DNA from 3 places in the Streptomyces sp. NBC_00377 genome. Region 1 is predicted to be linked to each of the others. Evidence: riboswitches for the same ligand, from Rfam matches in the RefSeq annotation. Region 1 holds a riboswitch; each other region holds the start of a gene.
The links. Region 1 has a riboswitch for S-adenosylmethionine ahead of OHS71_RS29755 (aminotransferase class V-fold PLP-dependent enzyme). Riboswitches for the same ligand answer to the same signal wherever they lie in the genome.
Positions count from the first base shown of each region.

Region 2: it holds a riboswitch for S-adenosylmethionine, as region 1 does, so the genes downstream of both, thrC (threonine synthase) here and OHS71_RS29755 (aminotransferase class V-fold PLP-dependent enzyme) in region 1, are expected to answer to the same signal.
Region 3: it holds a riboswitch for S-adenosylmethionine, as region 1 does, so the genes downstream of both, OHS71_RS06130 (amino acid ABC transporter permease) here and OHS71_RS29755 (aminotransferase class V-fold PLP-dependent enzyme) in region 1, are expected to answer to the same signal.

Region 1 is NZ_CP107958.1:6,710,405-6,714,579, forward strand. Features, by position in the region: gene qcrB (cytochrome bc1 complex cytochrome b subunit) at 1-606, shown strand, start outside; gene trpD (anthranilate phosphoribosyltransferase) at 760-1,824, shown strand; SAM riboswitch class IV at 1,901-2,017, shown strand; gene OHS71_RS29755 (aminotransferase class V-fold PLP-dependent enzyme) at 2,198-3,559, shown strand; gene OHS71_RS29760 (Lrp/AsnC family transcriptional regulator) at 3,592-3,873, opposite strand; gene OHS71_RS29765 (rhomboid family intramembrane serine protease) at 3,870-4,175, opposite strand, start outside.
Region 2 is NZ_CP107958.1:5,049,545-5,053,719, reverse strand. Features, by position in the region: gene OHS71_RS22740 (cold-shock protein) at 115-321, opposite strand; gene OHS71_RS22735 (MoaD/ThiS family protein) at 802-1,077, opposite strand; gene thrC (threonine synthase) at 1,197-2,510, opposite strand; SAM riboswitch class I at 2,529-2,694, opposite strand; gene OHS71_RS22725 (glucosyl-3-phosphoglycerate synthase) at 2,865-3,809, shown strand; gene OHS71_RS22720 (hypothetical protein) at 3,896-4,175, opposite strand, start outside.
Region 3 is NZ_CP107958.1:1,384,822-1,388,996, reverse strand. Features, by position in the region: gene OHS71_RS06140 (putative leader peptide) at 1-20, shown strand, start outside; gene OHS71_RS06135 (glutathione S-transferase C-terminal domain-containing protein) at 166-1,062, shown strand; SAM riboswitch class IV at 1,129-1,248, shown strand; gene OHS71_RS06130 (amino acid ABC transporter permease) at 1,647-2,627, shown strand; gene OHS71_RS06125 (amino acid ABC transporter ATP-binding protein) at 2,624-3,427, shown strand; gene OHS71_RS06120 (transporter substrate-binding domain-containing protein) at 3,513-4,175, shown strand, end outside.

The sequences.
Region 1 (4,175 bases):
CTGTTCGGCGTCGTCCTCGCTGCGCTGGCCCTGTACCCGTTCATCGAGTCCTGGGTCACCGGCGACAAGCGCGAGCACCACATCCTGGACCGTCCGCGCAACGCGCCCACCCGTACGGCCCTGGGCGTCGCCTGGGTCACGATGTACATGATCACGCTGGTGGGCGGCGGCAACGACCTGTGGGCCACGCACTTCCACCTGTCGATCAACTCGATCACCTGGTTCGTCCGGATCTTCTTCTTCGTCGGACCGGTCATCGCGTACATCCTCACCAAGCGGATCTGCCTCGGCCTCCAGCGCCGGGACCGGGACAAGGTGCTGCACGGTCGCGAGACCGGCACCATCAAGCGCCTGCCGCACGGTGAGTTCATCGAGATCCACGAGCCGCTCAGCCAGGAGCAGCTGCACACCCTCACGGCGCACGAGCAGTACCAGCCGGCCGCGATCGGCGCTTCCGTCGACGCGAACGGTGTCGAGCGCAAGGTGAAGGGCAAGGAGAAGCTTCGCGCCAAGATCAGCGAGGCCTACTTCGGTGAGGACCAGCAGATTCCGAAGCCCTCCGTGGAGGAGTACAAGGAGATCACGAGCGGCCACGGCCACCACTGATCGCTGAGGCGTCGCCACGCCGCAGGAGAAGGGCCCCGTCCGGTCTTCGGACGGGGCCCTTTGCCGTGCCCACGGGCTGGATAGGGTGGGGTTCACCCTGTTCCGCGTCACACAGCGGACGAACGACACATGACGACACACGCAGGAGCGGCTATGAGCGCTGTGACCCCCGCTGGAGGCGACACCGCGGCGGACCGTTCCTGGCCCGAGGTGCTGAACGGCCTGCTGTACGGCCGTGACCAGGACGCGGACGCCACGTTCTGGGCGCTGGACAGGATCATGCGGGGCGAGGCGACCGACGCGCAGATCGCCGGGTTCGTGGTGGCGCTGCGGGCCAAGGGCGAGACCGTCGCGGAGATCAACGGTCTCGTCCGGGCCATGTACGAGCACGCCAACCTCATCGAGGTGCCGGGACCGACCGTCGACATCGTCGGCACGGGCGGCGACGGCGCGAAGACGGTCAACATCTCCACCATGTCGGCGATCGTCGTGGCCGGCACCGGTGCCACGGTCGTCAAGCACGGCAACCGGGCAGCGTCCTCGGCGTCCGGCGCCTCGGACGTCCTGGAGAAGCTCGGCGTCAATCTGGAGCTGACCCCGAAGCGGGTGGCCGAGGTGGCCCAGGAGGCCGGGATCACCTTCTGCTTCGCGGTCAAGTTCCATCCGGCGCTGCGTCACGTGGGCGCGGCGCGCGGCCAGTTGGGCATCCGCACGGTGTTCAACGTGCTCGGCCCGCTGACCAACCCGGCCCGGGTACGGGCCCAGGCGGTGGGGGTCGCCGACCCGCGCATGGCGCCGGTCGTCGCGGGCGTCTTCGCCGAGCGCGGCAACTCCTCCCTCGTCTTCCGGGGCGACGACGGCCTCGACGAGCTGACCACCACGGCCACCTCCCACGTGTGGGTCGTGCGCGACGGCAAGGTCGCCGAGGAGACCTTCGACCCGCGTGACGTCGGCCTCGACCTGGTGCCGGTCGAGGCGCTGCGGGGCGGGGACCCCTCGTACAACGCGGAGGTCGCCCGCCGCCTCCTGGAGGGCGACACGGGACCCGTGCGGGACGCCGTGCTGCTGAACTCGGCGGCGGCGCTGGTGGCGCTCGAGCCGGGCACCGGGACCCTTGCGGAGCAGTTGCGGGCCGGTATGGCGAGGGCGACGGAGTCGATCGACTCGGGCGCGGCCAAGCGGGCCCTGGAGCGCTGGGTGGCCGCCAGCAACGCGTAGCGGTCCACAGTTCGCCGTCCCGCGATCCGGACACGGGTTGCGGGACGGCGATCACCTCACGTACGTTCCTGTACCAGGTCATGAGTGACAGTCATGAGGCCCCGGCCGACTGTCCGGCAACCCTCCGTCCGTGGCGGGGTGCCCCGGGTGAGGACCAGGCCGTAGGCAGCGAGGTCTACGGCAAGCGCGGACCCCTCGCACTCTTTCGAGTGAGCACCGCCAGGGGTCCTGGTCGTTCGAGGGAGCCTTCCGTGAGCAAGCGAATGCGATAGGGCGTAGAGCCCCGCCTCCGCACACCCCTTTCACCTTCCCCCGTGCTCGAGCCATGCCCGCTCGCACGGTGGTTCCCCCTTGCCTCTCACGGGAGTTCGCCATGTCTGTCCCCACCGCTGCCGCCACCCGTACGATCTGTGCCCAGCTGCCCGTTCTCGGCCGGGATGTCACCGTGCCGCTGGTGACGGGCGGCACGGTCGCCTACGCGGCGCTCGACTACGCGGCCAGCGCCCCCGCCCTCCAGCGCGTCTGGGACGACGTGGCGGCCTACGCCCCGTACTACGGCAGCGTCCACCGCGGCGCCGGCTACCTCTCCCAGCTCTCCACGGACCTCTTCGAGAACGCCCGCCGCACGGTCACCGAGTTCCTCGACTGCCGTCCGGACGACCAGCTGGTCTTCACCCGCTCGACGACCGACTCCCTCAACCTGCTGGCGCGGGCCCTCCCGGCCGACTGCCAGGTCTTCGTCTTCGAGACCGAGCACCACGCCTCGCTGCTGCCCTGGAAGGACGCCCGGGTCACCTACCTCGACGCCCCGCGCACCCCGCGCCAGGCCGTCGAGACCCTGGAGCGCGCCCTGGCCGCCCGCGACCCGCACGGCCCGGCGCTGGTCTGCGTCACCGGCGCCTCGAACGTCACCGGCGAGTTGTGGCCGGTGCGCGAGCTGGCGGCGGCGGCGCACGCCCACGGCGCCCGGATCGTCCTGGACGCCGCCCAGCTGGCCCCGCACCACCCGGTCTCCGTCCGTGACCTGGACGTCGACTGGGTCGCCTTCTCCGGACACAAGCTGTACGCGCCCTTCGGCGCCGGCGTCCTGGCCGGCCGCGCCGACTGGCTGGTCGCGGCCGACCCGTACCTCGCGGGCGGCGGCGCCAGCCGTAAGGTCACGCGGCGCGAGGACGGCGGGGTGGACGTGGAGTGGCACGAGAGCGCCGCCCGTCACGAGGCCGGCTCCCCGAACGTGATCGGCGCCTACTCGATCGCCTCGGCCTGCAAGGCGCTCACCGAGGCCGGCTTCGAGAACCTGGTCGCGCGGGAGGAGCGCCTGATCGCGAGGGTGCGGGCCGGGCTGGCCGAGGTCCCGCAGGTGAAGGTGCTGTCCCTGTTCGGCGACGACGCCCCGCGGGTCGGCGTGATCTCCTTCGTCGTCGAGGGCTGGAACAGCTCCCACTTCGCCGCGGCCCTCTCGGCCGAGTACGGCATCGGTGTCCGTGACGGCCTCTTCTGCGCCCACCCCCTGGTCCGCACGCTGCTGGGCGGCGACCCGCAGACCCAGGGCGAGTGCGGCGCCCCCGAGGCGGCGCCCGGCGAGAGGTCCCTCAACGCGATCCGGGTGAGCTTCGGCGCGGGAACCCCGGACGAGCACGTCGAGCGCTTCGTGACGGCGGTCCGTGAACTGGTGAGCGACGGGGCGAAGTGGCGGTACCGCACGGAGGACGGCCGCTGCGTCCCCGCGGTCTGAGCGACGGTCCGCGGGAGGCGGTGGTCAGCGGGTCAGGAGTCCAGCCCGATCGCGAACGCCGCCTCCAGGTCGTGCTGCGAGTACGTGCGGAACGCCACGTGGGTGTCGGTCCCCTCGACTCCCGGGATCTTGCTGATGCTGCCCGGGATGACCTCCGCCAGGTCCTCGTGCTCCTTCACCCGCACCATGGCGATGAGGTCGTACGTCCCGGTGACCGAGAAGACCTCGCTCACGGAGTCCAGCGAAGCGATCCGCTCCGCGATCTCGGGGATCCGGTCCACGCTGGTCTTGATGAGGACGATCGCGGTGATCACGGCTGGTTCTCTCCCTCGGGGGCCGGAGCTGGGGCGGCCCTCACTCTAGTCGCCCGCCCCCTTCTCGCCGCCGCCTTCCCCGGGCGGCCCTGCGGGCCCTCGTCGTCGCGGAAACGGGCCCACGCGTAGCCGAGTCCCAGCGCGAAGCCCACCAGGTGCGCCAGGTAGGCCACCCCGGGCCCCTGGGCGGCCCGCCCCGCCGCCGCCCATTGCAGGGCCGCCCAGCAGGGCAGCACGACCCACGCGGGGAACCGCAGCGGCAGGAAGAACAGGAACGGCAGGAGACTGGTGACCCGCGCCCG
Region 2 (4,175 bases), 1.7 Mb from region 1:
TCTCGCGGTCGCCTCCAGGACCACCCCGGGACAGACCGAAGGGCTCGCCCCCCGTGGGGGTGCGAGCCCTTCGTCAGATGTACAGAAGAACGACGCTTTCAGTCGGCGCGTGCTTCAGCCGGTCGCGAGACGGACCATGTCCGCCTGCGGCCCCTTCTGACCCTGCGAGATCTCGAAATCGACCCGCTGACCCTCTTCCAGGGTGCGGTAGCCGTCCATCTGAATCGCGCTGTAGTGGACGAAAACATCCGCACCACCGTCGACCGCGATGAAGCCGTACCCCTTCTCCGCGTTGAACCATTTGACGGTGCCCTGAGCCATGCCTAACTCCCCTATTACTGGCCCTTGCACGGACCCACACTTCGCGGATCCGGGTCAGACCTCACCCCCCGGTTGGCTTGGGGGCGTGCGCCGGAACGCGTCGACCGCGGCTGAATGTATCTGTCCAACTGCCGTCTGCAACAGGTCAGTCGGACGAGAATTCCGGACGTACGGGATCCGGAATGTGGCGAGAATTCGCCTGAATTGAGGGCAAGTCGGGCCCCACAAAGGCCGCAAAAGCCACGAAAGAGGCGCACACTTTGGCTGCTTCTTGTCGGGCGCAGGGCGGAAAGAAAAGGCGCCGGAACCGGTGATCGGGACCGGGTTCCCCAACTGTACCGCGCTCAACCACACTGAATTGCCCCCTCCGCTTCTATCGCGGAGAGGGCAATTCGATGAACACTCGGTAATCACTGTTACCGACGGTTACTACCGGTGGGTACTACCAGCGGGTACCGACGGGCGCCGAACGGCCGTCCTTCAGCCGCCAGCGACCGCGGGAATGATGGAGATCCCCGCGCCGTCCGGAGTGGCCGTCTCAAGACCCTGCTCGAAGCGCACGTCGTCGTCGTTCACGTACACGTTGACGAACCGGCGCAGCTTGCCCTGGTCGTCCAGGACCCGGGCGGCGATGCCGGTGTGGTTCTTCTCCAGGTCGGAGATGACCTCGCCCAGGGTCGCCCCCTCGGCCTTCACCTCGGCGGCGCCACCCGTGTAGGTGCGAAGGATGGTGGGGATGCGGACGGTAACGCTCATGGCTTTCGACCTCCGGTCGGGCGGAGCGCCCCCTGAGGGGCGCGGGGCTGTCTGGATCGTGCGGCTGCCGCCGCGCGGGGGCGGCCGGCCCCACGCGCCGCAGACGGACAACGAATCTCTCAGCCGAGACCCGCGTCCCGGAACGACTCCAGGGTCGGGCGGATGGTCGCGGTCAGACCGGTGTCGGCCACCGCGTCCAGCGTCTTCAGACCGTCGCCGGTGTTCAGCACGACGGTGATGAGTGTCGGGTCGAGAAGACCGTTCTCGATCAGCTTGCGCGTCACACCCACCGTCACCCCGCCGGCGGTCTCGGCGAAGATGCCCTCGGTCCGCGCCAGCAGCTTGATCGCGTCGACGATCTGCTCGTCGTTCACGTCCTCCACCGCGCCGCCGGTGCGCCGGGCGATGTCGAGGACGTACGGACCGTCCGCCGGGTTGCCGATGGCCAGCGACTTGGCGATGGTGTTCGGCTTCTGCGGGCGCACCACGTCGTGCCCGGCCTTGTAGGCGACGGAGACCGGGGAGCAGCCCTCGGCCTGCGCACCGAAGATCTTGTACGGCCTGTCCTCGACCAGCCCGAGCTTGATCAGCTCCTGGAGGCCCTTGTCGATCTTCGTCAGCTGGGACCCGGAGGCGATCGGCACGACCAGCTGGTCCGGCAGCCGCCAGCCGAGCTGCTCGCAGATCTCGTACGCCAGCGTCTTGGAGCCCTCGGCGTAGTACGGCCGCAGGTTGACGTTGACGAAGCCCCAGCCCTCGCCCGCCGAGTCGCCGATGAGCTCGGAGCAGAAGCGGTTGACGTCGTCGTAGTTGCCCTCGATGCCGACGAGCTCGCCGCCGTAGATCGCGGCCATGACGACCTTGCCCTGCTCCAGGTCGTGCGGGATGAACACGCAGGACCGGAAGCCGGCCCGGGCGGCTGCCGCGCCGACGGCGCCGGCCAGGTTGCCCGTGGAGGAGCAGGACAGCGTGGTGAAGCCGAACGCGCGGGCGGCCTCGATGGCCTGGGCGACGACGCGGTCCTTGAAGGAGTGCGTCGGGTTGCCGGAGTCGTCCTTGACGAACAGCTTGCCGGCCTCGACGCCCAGCTCGCGGGCGAGGTTGTCGGCCTGCACGAGCTTGGTCCAGCCGGGGTTGATGTTGGGCTTGTCGGCCACATCCGCGGGGACGGGCAGCAGCGGCGCGTAGCGCCAGATGTTCGCGGGTCCCGCCTCGATGCGCTTGCGGAGCTCCTCCGTGTCGTAGGAGGAGAAGTCGTACGCGATCTCGAGCGGGCCGAAACACTCCTCGCAGGCGAAGACCGGGCCGAGAGGCACCCGGTGGCCGCACTCGCGGCAGCTCAACGCGGTGGCCGGACCGAGGTCGGCAGCCGAGGTCGTCGTAGAGTCGGTGGTGCTTGCATCAGTCGTGCTTGCAACAGTCTGCGCAGCCATGTGAGGCGAGGCCCTTTCTCCTCATCTTCCTCACGACGCATCTCGCCGTGAGACGGATTTGGCACCTTCCCGAGCCGGGAGCCCCGCGGAGCGACCACGAAGTGAATCAGTGATCGTCACGAGACCGGCTGGAGGGTTGCCGGGGCTTCATCGGGCCGTATCCCTCTGCCCCTCTGGATGAGCGGTATGAAGTTGTGAACGGGGGGCGACCTCGGACATGCGATGGTCATCCGCGTTGTTCAAGACTGTAACCGAAGGCCAGGACAGTTGAGATAGTCGTCCGAACCGCGAGATGGATCACACGGTCACCCTCCGTGCACCCGGTGTGATCACGACAGTGAGGAGCCGCAGACTGTGCTTCAAGAAACCGAGCGCTGGCTGGCCACCCGCTCCTGGTCCCTGACCGACCGTCCGCTGCACGGGATCCTGGCCGCGAAGCGCGCCACCAACCAGTCGGTGTCCGTCGTCCTGCCCGCGCTGAACGAGGAGGAGACGGTCGGTGACATCGTCGCGATCATCCGGCACGACCTCATGCACCAGGTCCCGCTCGTCGACGAGATAGTCGTCGTCGACTCGGGGTCGACCGACCGTACGTCCCAGGTGGCCGCGGCGGCCGGGGCGCGCGTCGTCCACCGGGACGACATCCTGCCGCGCATACCGGCCGTGCCGGGCAAGGGCGAGGTCCTGTGGCGCTCGCTGCTGGCCACCACCGGGGACATCGTCTGTTTCATCGACGCCGACCTGCGGGAGTTCTCCTCCGACTTCGTCTCGGGGATCGTCGGCCCGCTGCTCACCGACCCCGGGGTGAACCTGGTCAAGGCCATGTACGACCGTCCGCTGGGCGGGGCGGCCGGCCAGGGCGGAAGGGTCACCGAGCTGATGGCCCGCCCGCTGCTCAACATGCACTGGCCGCAGCTGGCCGGGTTCGTGCAGCCGCTCGGCGGCGAGTACGCGGCCCGCCGCAGCCTGCTGGAGCAGTTGCCGTTCCCCGTCGGCTACGGAGTGGAGCTGGGCATGCTGGTCGACGCCCTGCACCTGGTGGGCCTGGACGCCCTCGCCCAGGTCGACGTCGGTGTGCGCAAGCACCGCCACCAGGACGGCCAGGCGCTGGGCCGGATGGCGGCGGCCATCTACCGCACCGCCCAGCTCCGGCTGGCCCGCGGACACCTGATCCGCCCGTCCCTCACCCAGTTCGAACGCAGCTCCGACGGCTTCGAGCCGCGCACCTACTCCGTGGACACCGAGGAACGGCCGCCGATGGCGGAGATCGCGGAGTACGCGACCCGGAAGGTGGCCTAGTTGTGCTGTCCACGGAGGCCGGTGACAGCGATCACTGAAGCGTGCTCCTGAACGAGTGAAGGCCTTGCGGATCCTCGGGCGGCGAGTCAGCCGGGGTGGCCGTCCGACCAGCGCCAGACGCCGGCGGCGTCCTCCTCGCAGGTGAGGTACTCGCCGCCCTTGCCGTAGGTGCTCAGTCCGTGGTGGCGCTGGGCGCAGAACTGGCCGTCGGCGTAGCAGTTGCCCGCCGGGCTGGTGAGCTCGCACCCCTTGCTGCCGCCGCCTGAACCGGAGCCGCCGCTCGTCCCGCCGCCCGTCGTGTCGGTCGCGGTCTTCGTCGGCTTCGGGGTGGCCGTCAGGCTGCCCGCGCAGTTCCGGCCGTCCCGT
Region 3 (4,175 bases), 5.3 Mb from region 1:
CGATCGGGCCCCAGGGCTGAGCCGGGTCCGTCCCGCGCCGAACCGCACCGGCCGTGTCCCCTGGACGCGGCCGCACCCGGCACGCCTGGACGAGCTCCGCACCTCCCTCTTCGACGTCGCATCCGCCGCGCACGTCCGCCGTGCGTCCCGCCCCCGGGGAGAGTCATGTCCGTCACACCACTGGCCGTCCACCAGTCCGCCCGCCCCGCCCCCGCCTTCCGGGGCCGGATCGGCCGGGACGCGCGCAGCGGCCACTACGCCGTGCCGCGCCGCTACCGCCTCCACCTGGCGGCCGCCGACCCCGACTGTCTGCGCATCGCCGTCACCCACAGCCTCCTGGGTCTGGACCGGGCCTGCCCGGTCACCTTTCTGCCCGCCGTCCCCGACTGCGCCGACGGAGGCCACTCCGCGCTGCGCCCCCTGTACGACGCCAGCGCGCACCGGTACACAGGGCCCGCCCTCGCGCCGGTCCTCAGCGACGACTGGTCCGGGCGCATCGTCAGCAGCCACGGCCCTGACATCGCCCGCGACCTCGCCCGGCACTTCGGCGGCAGCCGCGCCACCCTGTACCCGGGCGGCGCCGAATCGCAGATCGAGGCCGTCGAGCGGATGTGCGCCCAGGGCATCGAGGAGGCCGCACAGCGGGCCGGAGCGGCCGACACCGGGGAGGAGGAGCGCGCCGCAGCGCTCGACACGCTGCTCACCACGCTCGGCGTGCTGGAACGGGGGATCGGCGCCCACGAACACCTGATCAGTGATCAGATCACGGCAGCCGACGTGGAGTTGTGGGTCGCGCTGGTCCAGCTCGACACCGTGCACCGCCATCACCTCGACGCCGCCGTCGTGCACCGGGTCGCCGACCACCCCGCCCTGTGGGCCTACGCGCGCCGTCTGGCCGCCCACCCGGCCTTCGGCTCCCACCTCGACCTGGACGCCATCTCCCGCCGCCACCAAGCCCGTTGCCAGGGCCTGGAAGCCGCCGGCGCCGCTGTCCAGATCCTGGACTGGGCGACCCACGCGGCGGACGGCACGGCGGTCCGACCGCAGCTCGAACGGCCCTGACCCTGTCCATCCACCGGACCGCCGTTGACATTCGTTCGGGTGACTGTCTTACTTACGGCCCAGAACGGTCATGAGCGTCAGCAACAAGCCCTGGCTTGCTGACCGGCAACCCTCGCTCCGCGGTGGGGTGCCCCAGGTGACGACCGGACCGACGTTTCGGTAATGACGTATCGGTAAGCGCGAGTGCCCCTCGGGGGCCGGAACAGAGATGGTGACGGACATGTACGCAGCACATCGGACGGCGGCCCGCCGCCCCCGGGGCTGCGTACGGCCGTACCTCGACATCCTCGTCGCCAACCGCGCCGTCGATCTCCTGCGTGTGAACAGCGCACTGTGTACCGCACCGGGCCGTGCCCGCTGTCGGGGCTGAACCAACCCCCTCGACCGCGCAGCCCCGCCGCCGCGTTCCTGACGAACACCGCCCGAGCGGTGCGCCGTCGTCCGCCCCACCCCGGTCCTCCGTACGCGTCCGTGCGCCGTGCCCTGTTCGCTGCCGCCGAGCGGTCCCCGCCGCCCCGCCGAAGCGCGCACCGCCGCACACGTCCGCCGTGACCCGGGGTGTCCGACTCCCGCCGGAGCCCTTCATGAGTGAACCCCCAGGCGCCGTGACCCTCGCCGAGGCCGCGCCCGCCGTCGACGTCCCGTCGCCGAAGCTCACCGCCCAGCGGGTCCAGCCGCTGCGCCGGCCGGGCCGCTGGATCGCCACCGCGGTGGTCCTGGTCCTGGTGGCGCAGTTCGCCCACGGGCTGGTCTCCAACCCCTTCTACCAGTGGGACCGCTTCGGCTACTGGTTCCTGCGGCCGGCGATCCTCGACGGACTGCTGATCACCCTCGAAGTGGCCGCCTACAGCGCTGTGCTGGGCCTCCTCGGCGGCATCCTGCTCGCCCTCGCCCGGCTCTCCAGGAGCCCGGTGCTGCGGGCGGTCAGCTGGACCTACGTCTGGGCGCTGCGCTCCATCCCGCTGATCGTGGTGCTGCTGTTCCTCTACAACTTCAGCGCCCTCTACCAGACTTTGAGCGTGGGTGTTCCCTTCGGCCCGGCGTTCTTCCGCTTCGACGAGTCGCGGCTGGCCACCGACATGGTGATCGCCGTCATCGGCCTCAGCCTCAACGAGGCGGCCTACGCCGCGGAAGTGGTCCGCGGCGGCATCCTCTCCGTCGACCAGGGCCAGCACGAGGCGGCCGCCGCGCTCGGTCTGCCCAAGCGCTACCAGTTCTGGAAGATCGTCTTCCCGCAGTCCCTGCGCTCGATCACCCCGAACTACGTCAACCAGCTGATCGGCCTGGTCAAGTCCACCTCGCTGGTGTTCTACGTGTCGCTGCTCGACCTGTTCGGGACCGCGCAGACCATGGGGTCCACCTACCCCGGTGACATCGTGCCGCTGCTGCTGGTCGTCACCGTCTGGTACCTGATCCTGACGAGCCTCGTGTCCGTCGTCCAGTTCTACGTCGAGCGGTACTTCGCCCGGGGCGCCACGCGCTCCCTGCCGCCGACGCCGTTGCAGAAGCTGCGGACCGGCCTCGGTGATCTGCGGGCCCGCATCCGCCGGGAGGCCGCCGTATGACCACCGAGACCGTGCGGAGCGCCGAGCAGGCCGGGGTCGTGCCCGCCGCCGTCGAGGTGCACGACGTGCACAAGTGGTACGGCGCCCACCGGGTCCTGGAGGGGGTGAACCTGACCGTGCGGCCCGGCGAGGTCACCGTCGTCCTCGGCCCGTCCGGCTCCGGGAAGTCCACCCTGCTGCGGGTCATCAACCACCTGGAGAAGCCCGAGATCGGCTACGTCAGCGTCAACGGGGAGCCGATCGGCGTCCGACGGCACCGCGACCGGCTGAGGGAGCTGAGCGAGCGGGCCATCCTGACCCAGCGCAGCCGGATCGGCTTCGTCTTCCAGAACTTCAACCTCTTCCCGCACCTGACCGTGCTGGACAACGTCGCCGCCGCGCCGGTCGCCACCGGCAAACTCGCCAAGCCGCAGGCCCTGGAGCTGGCCCGCGAACTGCTCGGCCGGGTCGGTCTCGCCGACAGGGCCGCCGCCTATCCCAGGCAGTTGTCCGGTGGGCAGCAGCAGCGGGTCGCCATCGCCCGCGCCCTCGCGCTGCGCCCCGGCGTCATCCTCTTCGACGAGCCGACCTCCGCACTCGACCCCGAACTCGTCGGCGAGGTCCTCGCCGTCATCAAGGACCTGGCGACCAGCGGCACCACCCTCGTCATCGTCACCCACGAGGTCGGCTTCGCCCGCGAGGTCGCCGACAAGGTCGTCTTCATCGACGGCGGCAGGATCATCGAGCAGGGTCCGCCCTCCGAGGTCCTCGACCGACCGCAGCACGAGCGGACACGGGACTTCCTCAGCAAGGTGCTCTGACACCGAAGCCCACCACGACTTCCCCCCACGCCCACCCTCTCACCCGGTCACACCAGTCACGTCACACCAGTCACAAAGGACGGCCATGTCTGCCCACTTCACCCGACGCAGCCTGATTCGCGGCATCACCGCGGCGACCGCGGTCGCCACCCTCGCCACCGGGCTCGCCGCCTGCGGTGGTGACAGCGAGGCGGCCACCACGACCGACAGCGCCGCCGGCAGCGTGACCATCGGCCGCGTGTCCAACGGCGCCGCCGAGGAGACCACCCTGAAGGTCTCCGAGGTGAAGTCCATCAGCGCCGAACTGCCCGCCGCCCTCAGGAAGAACGGCAGGCTGAACATCGGCATCGGCGCGCTGCCCTCGGGTTTCGCCCCGCTGGCGTACGTCGGCGACGACCAGAAGACCCTCACCGGTGCGGAGCCCGACCTCGGCCGCCTGGTGGCCGCGGTCCTCGGCCTGACGCCCGAGACGAAGAACTTCACCTGGGAGAACCTCTTCGTCGGCATCGACAGCGGGAAGGTCGACGTCGCCTTCTCCAACGTCACCGACACCGAGGAGCGCAAGAAGAAGTACGAGTTCGCCTCCTACCGTCAGGACAACCTCGGCTGGGAGGTCAAGAAGTCCAGCAAGTGGAACTTCGACGGCAACTACGAGAACCTCGCGGGCCTCACCGTCACCGTCGGCTCCGGCACCAACCAGGAGAAGATCCTCCTGGAGTGGAAGAAGAAGCTGGAGTCCGAGGGCAAG